Linked DNA regions of Chroococcidiopsis sp. TS-821. Each later gene encodes a partner of the first gene's protein in a complex. Links are inferred from orthologs where the notes say so. Each region holds a gene or a part of one and is shown on either strand. Other genes may lie near its edges.

Region 1 (4,296 bases):
CATATTACGGATGGCTTCGTCTTTTTTACCAACTTGATACAACGCTAAGGCATAATTGGCACGAGCAAAGGCAAAATTAGGCGCGATTTCGGTTGATTTACGATAGTCGGCGATCGCCAGATCCCATTGTCCTAACCCAGCTTCAGCATTACCGCGATTGTTGTACGCCATTGCATCATTTGGATCGATTTCGAGAACGCGATTGTAGTCGGCGATCGCCAGTTCCCATCGTCCTAAGCCTTCATACGCCGTTCCGCGATTTAAGTAAGGATCGGGTGCATTTGGGGCTAATTCTACGGCTTTATTGTAGTCGGCTAGCGCTTCTTCAAGCTTGTTTTGACTAACTCTCGCGTTTCCTCGATTACTCCAAGCAGCAGGGTTATCAGGAAACAAGTCAATAATTTGCGTCCAGTAAGTTTCAGCAGTGGCAAAATCTCCGCTATTCGTAGCATTTAAAGCTTGTTGGGCTAAGCTGTCAAGTTGTTGAAATTGTTCTGCTGTAATTTGTGGTTGGGATTGCGCTAATACTGGCTCAGTTACCCCAAACAAAAGTATTAAGAAGATTACAATGAGTCGTATCATCTAAAAGTTATCGGTATTGAATAATCTATCTCTGGCGAAAGAACCAATTTAAACTTTGAGCAGGCAAGATGCCTATCCCACAAACGCTAAATTCATTTTAGAAGTCTTATGACAAGCATTTTGTGGATAATTCAATTTAAGCACCAATTACCTATTACCACGCTTTATATCAATGCTTATGGTAGTAAAGAAAGCTGCTCGTTGGGTGGGTTAAAACCCAAGTGTTGATAAGCCGCTGGACTAGCAACTCGACCGCGAGGTGTTCGCTGAAGATAACCGATTTGCATCAAATACGGTTCATATACTTCCTCAATTGTTTGCGTATCTTCTCCCGTTGCTGCTGCCATTGTTTCAATTCCTACAGGTCCTCCATTAAACTGTTCAATCATCACGGTAAGCATTTGGCGATCTGTCCAATCGAGACCGCAAGGATCGACTTGAAATAACGTTAAAGCTTCGGCTGCAACATTTTGGTCGATTGTCCCCGCAGATTTTACTTCAGCGTAGTCGCGGACGCGTTTGAGTAAGCGATTGGCAATTCTTGGGGTTCCGCGCGATCGCCGGGCAATTTCTAGCGCCCCATCCTCGGTAATTGCTGTTTGCAGTAGCTGTGCGGTGCGCAAAACGATTTGACTGAGTTCGTCGGGTTGATAAAACCGCAATCGTTGCACTAATCCGAAGCGATCGCGTAATGGAGATGATAGCGAACCAGCGCGTGTTGTCGCCCCCACTAAAGTAAACCGTTGCAAGGGGATACTGCGCGATTTGGCACTCGCACCTTTACCTGTCGTAATATCGACGCGAAAATCTTCCATCGCCGGATACAAAATTTCTTCTGCCATGCGCGATAGCCGATGAATTTCATCGATAAATAACACGTCGCCTGGCTGCAACCCGACAAGAAGCCCTACAATATCTCGTGGACGTTCTAAGGCTGGCGCACTAGTGATTTTGCAATTGACACCCATTTCTGCGGCTAAAATCAGCGCCATTGTGGTTTTTCCTAGCCCAGGGGGACCATACAATAGCAAGTGGTCGAGCGTTTCACCTCTAGCTTTTGCCGCTTTTAGGGCAATATCGAGAACTTCTTTTAGGTCTTTTTGACCAATGTAATCAGCAAATCTTTGGGGGCGAATGCTTTCTTCTTGTTTACCATGCTCATCTACCATCGCTTTTGGTTGTAAAAGTTCCTCACGCGGGCGTGTGGTTCGAGGATTGCGGCGTTCGGGTTCCGAGTGAGATTGCTTAGAAGAAATTATCGCCATGATTAGAAAATTAAAAATCGGTCATATAAATTAATTGTGCTTTGATCGTTACACTACTAACACAGGAGCAGACAATGCTAGCAAAAAGAATTCTTCCTTGTTTGGATGTCAAAGCAGGGAGAGTCGTTAAAGGAGTTAATTTTGTCAATCTACAAGATGCGGGCGATCCGGTTGAACTTGCCAAAGTTTACAACGAAGCGGGGGCGGATGAACTCGTGTTTCTCGATATTACCGCAACGCATGAAGACCGCGACATTATTATCGATGTGGTTTATCGTACTGCGGAGCAAGTGTTTATGCCTTTGACAGTGGGTGGTGGGATTCAATCCTTAGAACAAATTAAAAGTTTGTTAAGAGCCGGAGCCGATAAAGTCAGTATCAATTCGGCTGCTGTCAGGCAACCTGATTTGATTGACCGCGCTAGCGATCGCTTTGGCAATCAGTGTATAGTCATTGCTATAGATGCACGACGGAGGCAAGATGCAGCTAACCCTGGCTGGGATGTGTACGTACGTGGTGGCAGGGAAAATACTGGCATCGATGCGCTTGCTTGGGCGAAAGAAGTTGCCCAGCGGGGGGCGGGTGAGTTACTTGTAACGAGTATGGATGCGGATGGGACGCAAGCGGGATATGACTTGGAATTGACGCGGGCGATCGCGGAAGCGGTTGAAATTCCTGTTATCGCCTCTGGTGGTGCGGGTAACTGCGAACATATCCATGCAGCGCTGACTCAAGGAAAAGCGGAAGCTGCGTTACTTGCATCGTTGTTACACTACGGTCAGTTGAGTGTTCGGGAAATTAAGGATTACTTAAGCGATCGCGGCTGTCCTATCCGCTTAGCAGCTTAACAATTTACTCAGATTTCTATTCGGACACATTGTAAATTTTCTTGTTAAGATATATGAATAAGAATTAATTTTTTCAAAAATGCTGATACCAATTCTCATATTCGACGTAGCGTTAGTGGCTTGGTCACTGCATTTGATGGAAGAAGCGTTCTACCACAAAGAGTTCTCTTTGATGTTGGCAGGAACTTTAGTTGCGCTTGCCGCAGCAGCGATGCTGGTAGTCTATTTTCTCATGGGTAACTGTATGACGTATCTGTTGAGTGCCTCATGACAAGTGCTAACTTGACAATATCAGCATTATTCAGTGATAATACGATACGCTCAAGGGGTTATAGCTCAGTTGGTAGAGCACCTCAATGGCATTGAGGGGGTCAGCGGTTCGAATCCGCTTAGCTCCATTTTTGATATAGCAACTAAATAAATACTCCTAAAATTCAATAGAAAAGAGCTTAATCGGCTATTTACTAGCTAGGGAGACTGATTGTTTGGGCAACATTTTATAGCCCTAGTCAATAGCGTTAGGACATTCTCACCCTCATATTCTCCTCAACTTTGTTATCTAAGGTAAGAGGTAAAGCGATCGCTTTGTCATTTGAAAATGACGTTTGATGACAGTTACCTCTAAACGCCAAGTCAACCAAATTGCCAGACCCAATTCTAGAAAAGTTAAAACCTTGACATTGATTGGGTTTCTTGTCCTGCTTGTCCTGCTGGCATTGGCTCAACTAGTGCCCCCCAAAGTTAATCCCGCAACCGCACCCACTACAGAATTTTCCGCAGATCGCGCCATGCAGTCGCTGGAAATCATTGCCAGTCAGCCTCGCGCAATGGGTTCTCTAGGTCACGCTGCTGCGAGAGAGTATCTCATTCAACAAATTGAAGCAATGGGACTCCAACCAGAGGTACAAGCGACGACTGTTGTACAGCGATGGCAGGGTTCAACTCGCTTTGAGGTTGGTACAGTACAGAATGTGCTAGTGCGTCTACCTGGTACGAAGAGTACAGGGGCGATCGCGCTCAACGGGCATTACGACTCTGGCTCTACGGCAAACGGTGCAGCAGACTGCGGTTCTTGTGTTGTCACATTACTAGAAACTGTGCGATCGCTGCGGGCGAGTCCTCCGCTGCAAAACGACGTAATTTTTGTCTTTTCGGATGGTGAAGAAAACAGCGATTTGGGGGCGCGTGCCTTTGTTACCCAGCACCCCTGGGCAAAAGACGTGCGTTTGGCGCTCAATTTTGAGGCGACTGGAAATCGGGGTGCCAGTGTTCTATACAGTGCCAATCGTAATAATCTACCGATGATTGCAGGCTTTGTCCATGCCTCTCCCTATCCACTTGCCTCTTCGTTTGCATCAGATTTTGTTCGGTTGTTTCCGGCACAGCGAGGCGGTTGCGATCTTGAAGAATATATGGATCGGGACATTCCAGGTTTGGGGTTTGTCATCGCCAGTAACACCGTTGGCTATCATACCCGTCTGGATCGAGTGCAGGAGATCGATCGCCGCAGCATTCAACATCACGGTTCCTATGCGCTTGCTTTGGCACGTTACTTCGGCAATCAGAATCTGAACGCGCTGCAATCGTCTCAGGGTGCCGTT
Region 2 (4,238 bases), on another replicon or contig:
GCTTGCCATTGAGAACCTTGCGCAACTCCAGCAACGCGACCATAGATAACTTTACCACCTGCTTCGGGAGGTGTTGGAGCGAGATCGCGAGGTCCGGCTAAATTTCCCGTTTCTAATAACTGTTGCCATTCGGCTAAAGTTGGCGATCGCTCGCTACCATCAGCATTAGACTTAGCAAACATCGCCAAACTTGCTGCATAAACCCTTCCATTGCTCCGTAGCCGCATTAAAGTAGAACGTCCATTAATTGGTGGTTCTAACGTTTGTACAGGAATTGGTAAATTAAGCAACATTCGACTTTGCTGCGGTGGAATGGTGATTTGCGCAGGAAATATTGATTGTCGCCGTCCACGTAGGATCTCATTCATCACGCGATCGCCTGGTCCTGCAAAGATCGTTCCTAAAGGATTTTCAGTTTGGGGTGGTAACTCGATAAACGGTGCGTCAGGTTGACTTAAGTAACTTGCGGCTTGTAAAACATCGACTGTCACGGGTTGCGTACTTGGATTATGCAGTAGAACTCCAAGATAGAGCGTGCGCAAGTCTTCTGGAGAAGTTGCTTTAGCAATGTGATGTGCGAAGATATCAAATCGTCCTTGGAACGGAAAGTTAAGATGGGCGTTTGCTGCTTTTTTTCCACTCGGAGGAAACGTCGATAATAAAATTCCTTCGGTTTGGACGACTTCGGGACTATTGCTATTAAATACCGGAACAGTATCTAACGATCCAGGCAAGGGGCGTACTTGTTGCGGTTGTACGATTTCTTGTTGTGGTGTTGGCGTAGGTGTGGGTGTAGCTTGAGCAAACGTGAAAACGGGCAACAATGGTAGCATAACAGCATTTATAAACTAGCAAATAAGGGTAAGAATGCGATCTACCCTTTTGTTAAGTTGCGATCGACTCAAAATAAGACACAACATAACTTATAAAAGTGCCATTTTTTGAATAATTAATATGAAGTCTTTTATAACTTTTTGCATATTATCTTCTGTCAAAATAGGGACGTGAACAAAAAGACAATGGCTGTTTAATTTCTGCGTTGTGATATAGTCTAAAACTGCGAAATAAAGTCCTTCACAAACAAACTTTCCGGCATCGTGGCTGATTTGGGTTATAGAAAGCTCAGCAATTAGGTGTTCTAGATCGAGTGGCGATCGCAAAACAACATCTCCACAAGCAGCATGAGATTCTACAGTGAGTTGCGTTCGACTTTCTGCCATACCACAACAAATAATAGCAGTAGGTTGAATTTCAGTAATTTTACTGATGACAATTTTGCTGGCTTGTTGAGTATCAACAGGTAGTTTTCTTAAAACGGTTAGTAGAGGTAGTTGTAAAGTGCTATTTGTAAGATATAACTCGTCGATTTTCGCGATGAGATCGTCGGATGAATTAGATTTTTGATGCGGTAGCCATGTTGTAAATGAAGTTAGCAGGATTTGAGAAGGCATATAGCAATCTTAATTAATTTTGTTTCTTTGAGACGAACTACATAAGCGTAGCCTTCCCGCTTTCTTAGGACACAACAATACACGAAGGGGAGATTGCTGAAAATGATGTTAGCGTCTCATGGAGAATAACTTAGTTGCACTTACAATAGAATTTAGTGGTAACGATCGAGGAGGGTCTGCTCAATGGCAGCGATCGCAGTTATAGATTATGACATGGGTAATCTGCATTCGGTCTGCAAAGGTTTAGAGAAAGCGGGAGCGACTCCGAAAATTACTGACTCAGCTATAGAATTAGCAAAAGCTGATGCAGTATTGTTACCCGGCGTCGGTGCGTTCGATCCTGCTGTACAGCATTTGAGATCCCGTGACTTGGTTGAACCAATCAAAGATGCGATCGCCAGTGGGAAACCGTTTCTTGGTATTTGTCTGGGACTGCAAGTCTTATTCGAATGCAGTGAAGAAGGTGTAGAGCCTGGTTTGGGAATTATTTCTGGTACAGTACGGCGCTTTAAAGGCGAGCCAGGAATTACAATTCCGCATATGGGTTGGAATCAACTAGAGCTTACTCAACCTGATTGTCCCCTATGGCAAAATCTACCATCACAGCCTTGGGTTTATTTTGTTCACTCCTATTATGTTGAGCCTGAGGATTCTACAATTCAAGCCGCAACAGTAACGCATGGTAGTCAAACGGTGACAGCAGCGATCGCCCGCGACAATATCATGGCAATGCAATTCCACCCTGAAAAATCCTCTACTGCTGGATTGCGAATTTTATCCAACTTTGTGCAGCAAGTCCGCACCACAGTACCCGTGTAAGTATATTTTCTCCTCAGAGCTTTTGAGCTCTCCTTTATCCCTCTGCTCTCTTTCTCATGCGCATTTACGGCAATCGTCTTATAAAAACATTACCAGGGAGAGACACGCGACCAACAACGGGCAGGGTACGCGAAGCCGTCTTTAATATTTGGCAAGGTGCGATCGCAGGTAGTCGTTGGCTAGATCTGTGTGCTGGGAACGGTTCAATGGGTGCAGAAGCGTTATGCCGTGGCGCAGCCTTGGTTGTGGGAATTGAACAATCAAGCCGTGCCTGTGCGATTATTAAGGAAAATTGGCAAAAAGTAGCACAGTCTGGACAAACGTTTCAAGTTTTGCGCGGCGACGTAGTGCAGCGGTTAAAAACACTTTCAGGACAACAGTTTGACCGCATCTACTTCGATCCACCGTATGCGAGTAATTTGTATTTACCAGTGTTGCAGGCGATCGCGCAGTACCAATTATTGCATCCAAGCGGCGAACTTGCGGTAGAACATCATCCCGATCTGCCCAAGTTACAACCTTCTTCACTAGAAATCTGTCGAGAAAAAGTTTACGGTAACGCGGCTGTTACTTTCTATCGTGCAGTCTACCTAGAACATGAAAAGCCCTTCCAAAACAATTAGAAGGGCTAGAGTCTAGCTAGCTTATAAACCCAACTGCTTGCCACGCTTATATTGCTGATACGCGGCAAAAAATAAACCAGCCAAAGTAATCACTATCAAGCCAAGAACAATTCCATCGAGTAGTGGTTCAACCATGCAATGTCTCCTGTTGCGATCGCATAATAAGCTCTGCGCTACGCGCAATCGTGCTTCGTGACTAAGGCTGCATTAGGTTAGATGACCCAACAGCAGCCAACAACAATAACTCCTAATTCAGCATACACTGAATTAGTGCTAAGAGAGAACCAGAAATTGGTAAAGTCTCTATACAAAACTTAATTACAAATGCTGATTTCATTGACTTTGCTTGCGAACACTATCAAGAACTTTTAAGCTAAGTGTTAGGAGATAAATATTTTTGTGAAGTCTCAAGTTAAGTAATCAGCTTTTGGCTAATCAGTTCGCTAAACCGGAAATTCTACTCCAGCGGCTTGCATTTATCGCTTTGGCGATTTTGCTAGTTGCAATATTAGTTGTTGTGGGCGTACATAGGGTAAGAGTTTCTGAGCCTTATGTTAAGAATGTTTTGTCATTAACAGGAGATCCCGTACGCGGCAGTGCGATTTTTCAAATGAACTGCGCGGGTTGTCACGGATGGCAAGCTGATGGTAACGTGGGTCCTAGTTTACAAGGTATTTCTAAGCGTAAATCTCGTTTTGGGTTGATTCATCAAGTCATTAGTGGCGATACTCCACCGATGCCACAGTTCAAGCCTAGTCCCAAAGAAATGGCAGACTTGTTAAGTTACTTGGAAACGCTTTGAAAGACAACCACAAGTTCACCAGATATGGAACGCGCCTTTTGAAAATATTACTGACAATCCAGTACTGTCATTACGAATATAGGCGATCGCTGCGCTTGAGCATGAAGTTGGCAACGAGAATGCCAATAATGGCAAGTAGAGCCATTAGATAAAATGCATAGGCGTAAGTGCCAAACCAATCTCGAATTCTTCCAGTCACCAAAGTTCCAATCAAAGCACCTGTACCATAGGCGGTAAACACAATTCCGTAATTTTGAGCATACCGATCGGGGTTAAAAAACCGGAGGGTGATAGCAGGAGCCATTGCTAACCATCCTCCCAAACAAAACCAAAATAGGCAAAAGGCAACAACATACGTGACAATTTGTCCTTTCTGAGCATTGACCATCAACACGCAGGCAATCAAGATGAGCGTATAAGACATAATCGCCACATAATGAGGTTTAAAGCGATCGCTTAACCAGCCAAACAAAGGACGACTGACTCCATTAAAGAGCGCAAATAGAGAAACACTACTTGCTGCCAACCTCGGATTGATATCAA

The links.
Region 2: the proteins of hisF (region 1) and hisH are in contact, whole or in part, in a crystal structure (PDB 6RU0), measured with the Thermotoga maritima proteins. The link is inferred for Chroococcidiopsis sp. TS-821 from one-to-one orthologs. Residues at the interface, in WP_004080486.1 of Thermotoga maritima: Met1, Leu2, Ala3, Arg5, Ser40, Glu41, Asp45, Glu46, Ala70, Glu71, Ile73, Asp74, Ile75, Pro76, Phe77, Asp98, Lys99, Ser122, Gln123, Glu161, Thr195, Leu196, Asn247, Arg249, Glu251; in WP_004080484.1 of Thermotoga maritima: Asn15, Arg18, Arg22, Arg117, Leu118, Pro119, His120, Met121, Gly122, Trp123, Asn124, Asn134, Gly135, Tyr136, Tyr138, Val140, Tyr158, Glu180, Lys181, Ser182, Ser183, Lys184, Ile185.

The regions. Positions count from the first base shown.
Region 1 is NZ_MVDI01000009.1:66,567-70,862, forward strand. What follows is about bases 884-3,808. They hold hisF (imidazole glycerol phosphate synthase subunit HisF), read left to right. Parts: upstream 884-1,921; coding sequence 1,922-2,695; downstream 2,696-3,808. Other genes in these bases: ruvB (Holliday junction branch migration DNA helicase RuvB), read right to left, coding at 884-1,847; B1A85_RS18900 (hypothetical protein), read left to right, coding at 2,775-2,966; B1A85_RS18910 (M28 family peptidase), read left to right, coding at 3,304-3,808. Outside these bases: B1A85_RS18885 (tetratricopeptide repeat protein), read right to left, coding at 1-582; more of ruvB, read right to left, coding at 759-883; more of B1A85_RS18910, read left to right, coding at 3,809-4,296.
Region 2 is NZ_MVDI01000007.1:243,960-248,197, reverse strand. What follows is about bases 586-3,452. They hold hisH (imidazole glycerol phosphate synthase subunit HisH), read left to right. Parts: upstream 586-1,634; coding sequence 1,635-2,270; downstream 2,271-3,452. Other genes in these bases: B1A85_RS17725 (c-type cytochrome), read left to right, coding at 3,321-3,452; petG (cytochrome b6-f complex subunit V), read right to left, coding at 2,915-3,028; rsmD (16S rRNA (guanine(966)-N(2))-methyltransferase RsmD), read left to right, coding at 2,327-2,893; B1A85_RS17745 (peptidase C15), read right to left, coding at 924-1,451; B1A85_RS17750 (DUF3370 domain-containing protein), read right to left, coding at 586-833. Outside these bases: more of B1A85_RS17750, read right to left, coding at 1-585; more of B1A85_RS17725, read left to right, coding at 3,453-3,695; B1A85_RS17720 (OFA family MFS transporter), read right to left, coding at 3,766-4,238. UniProt on the Escherichia coli protein: IGPS catalyzes the conversion of PRFAR and glutamine to IGP, AICAR and glutamate. The HisH subunit catalyzes the hydrolysis of glutamine to glutamate and ammonia as part of the synthesis of IGP and AICAR.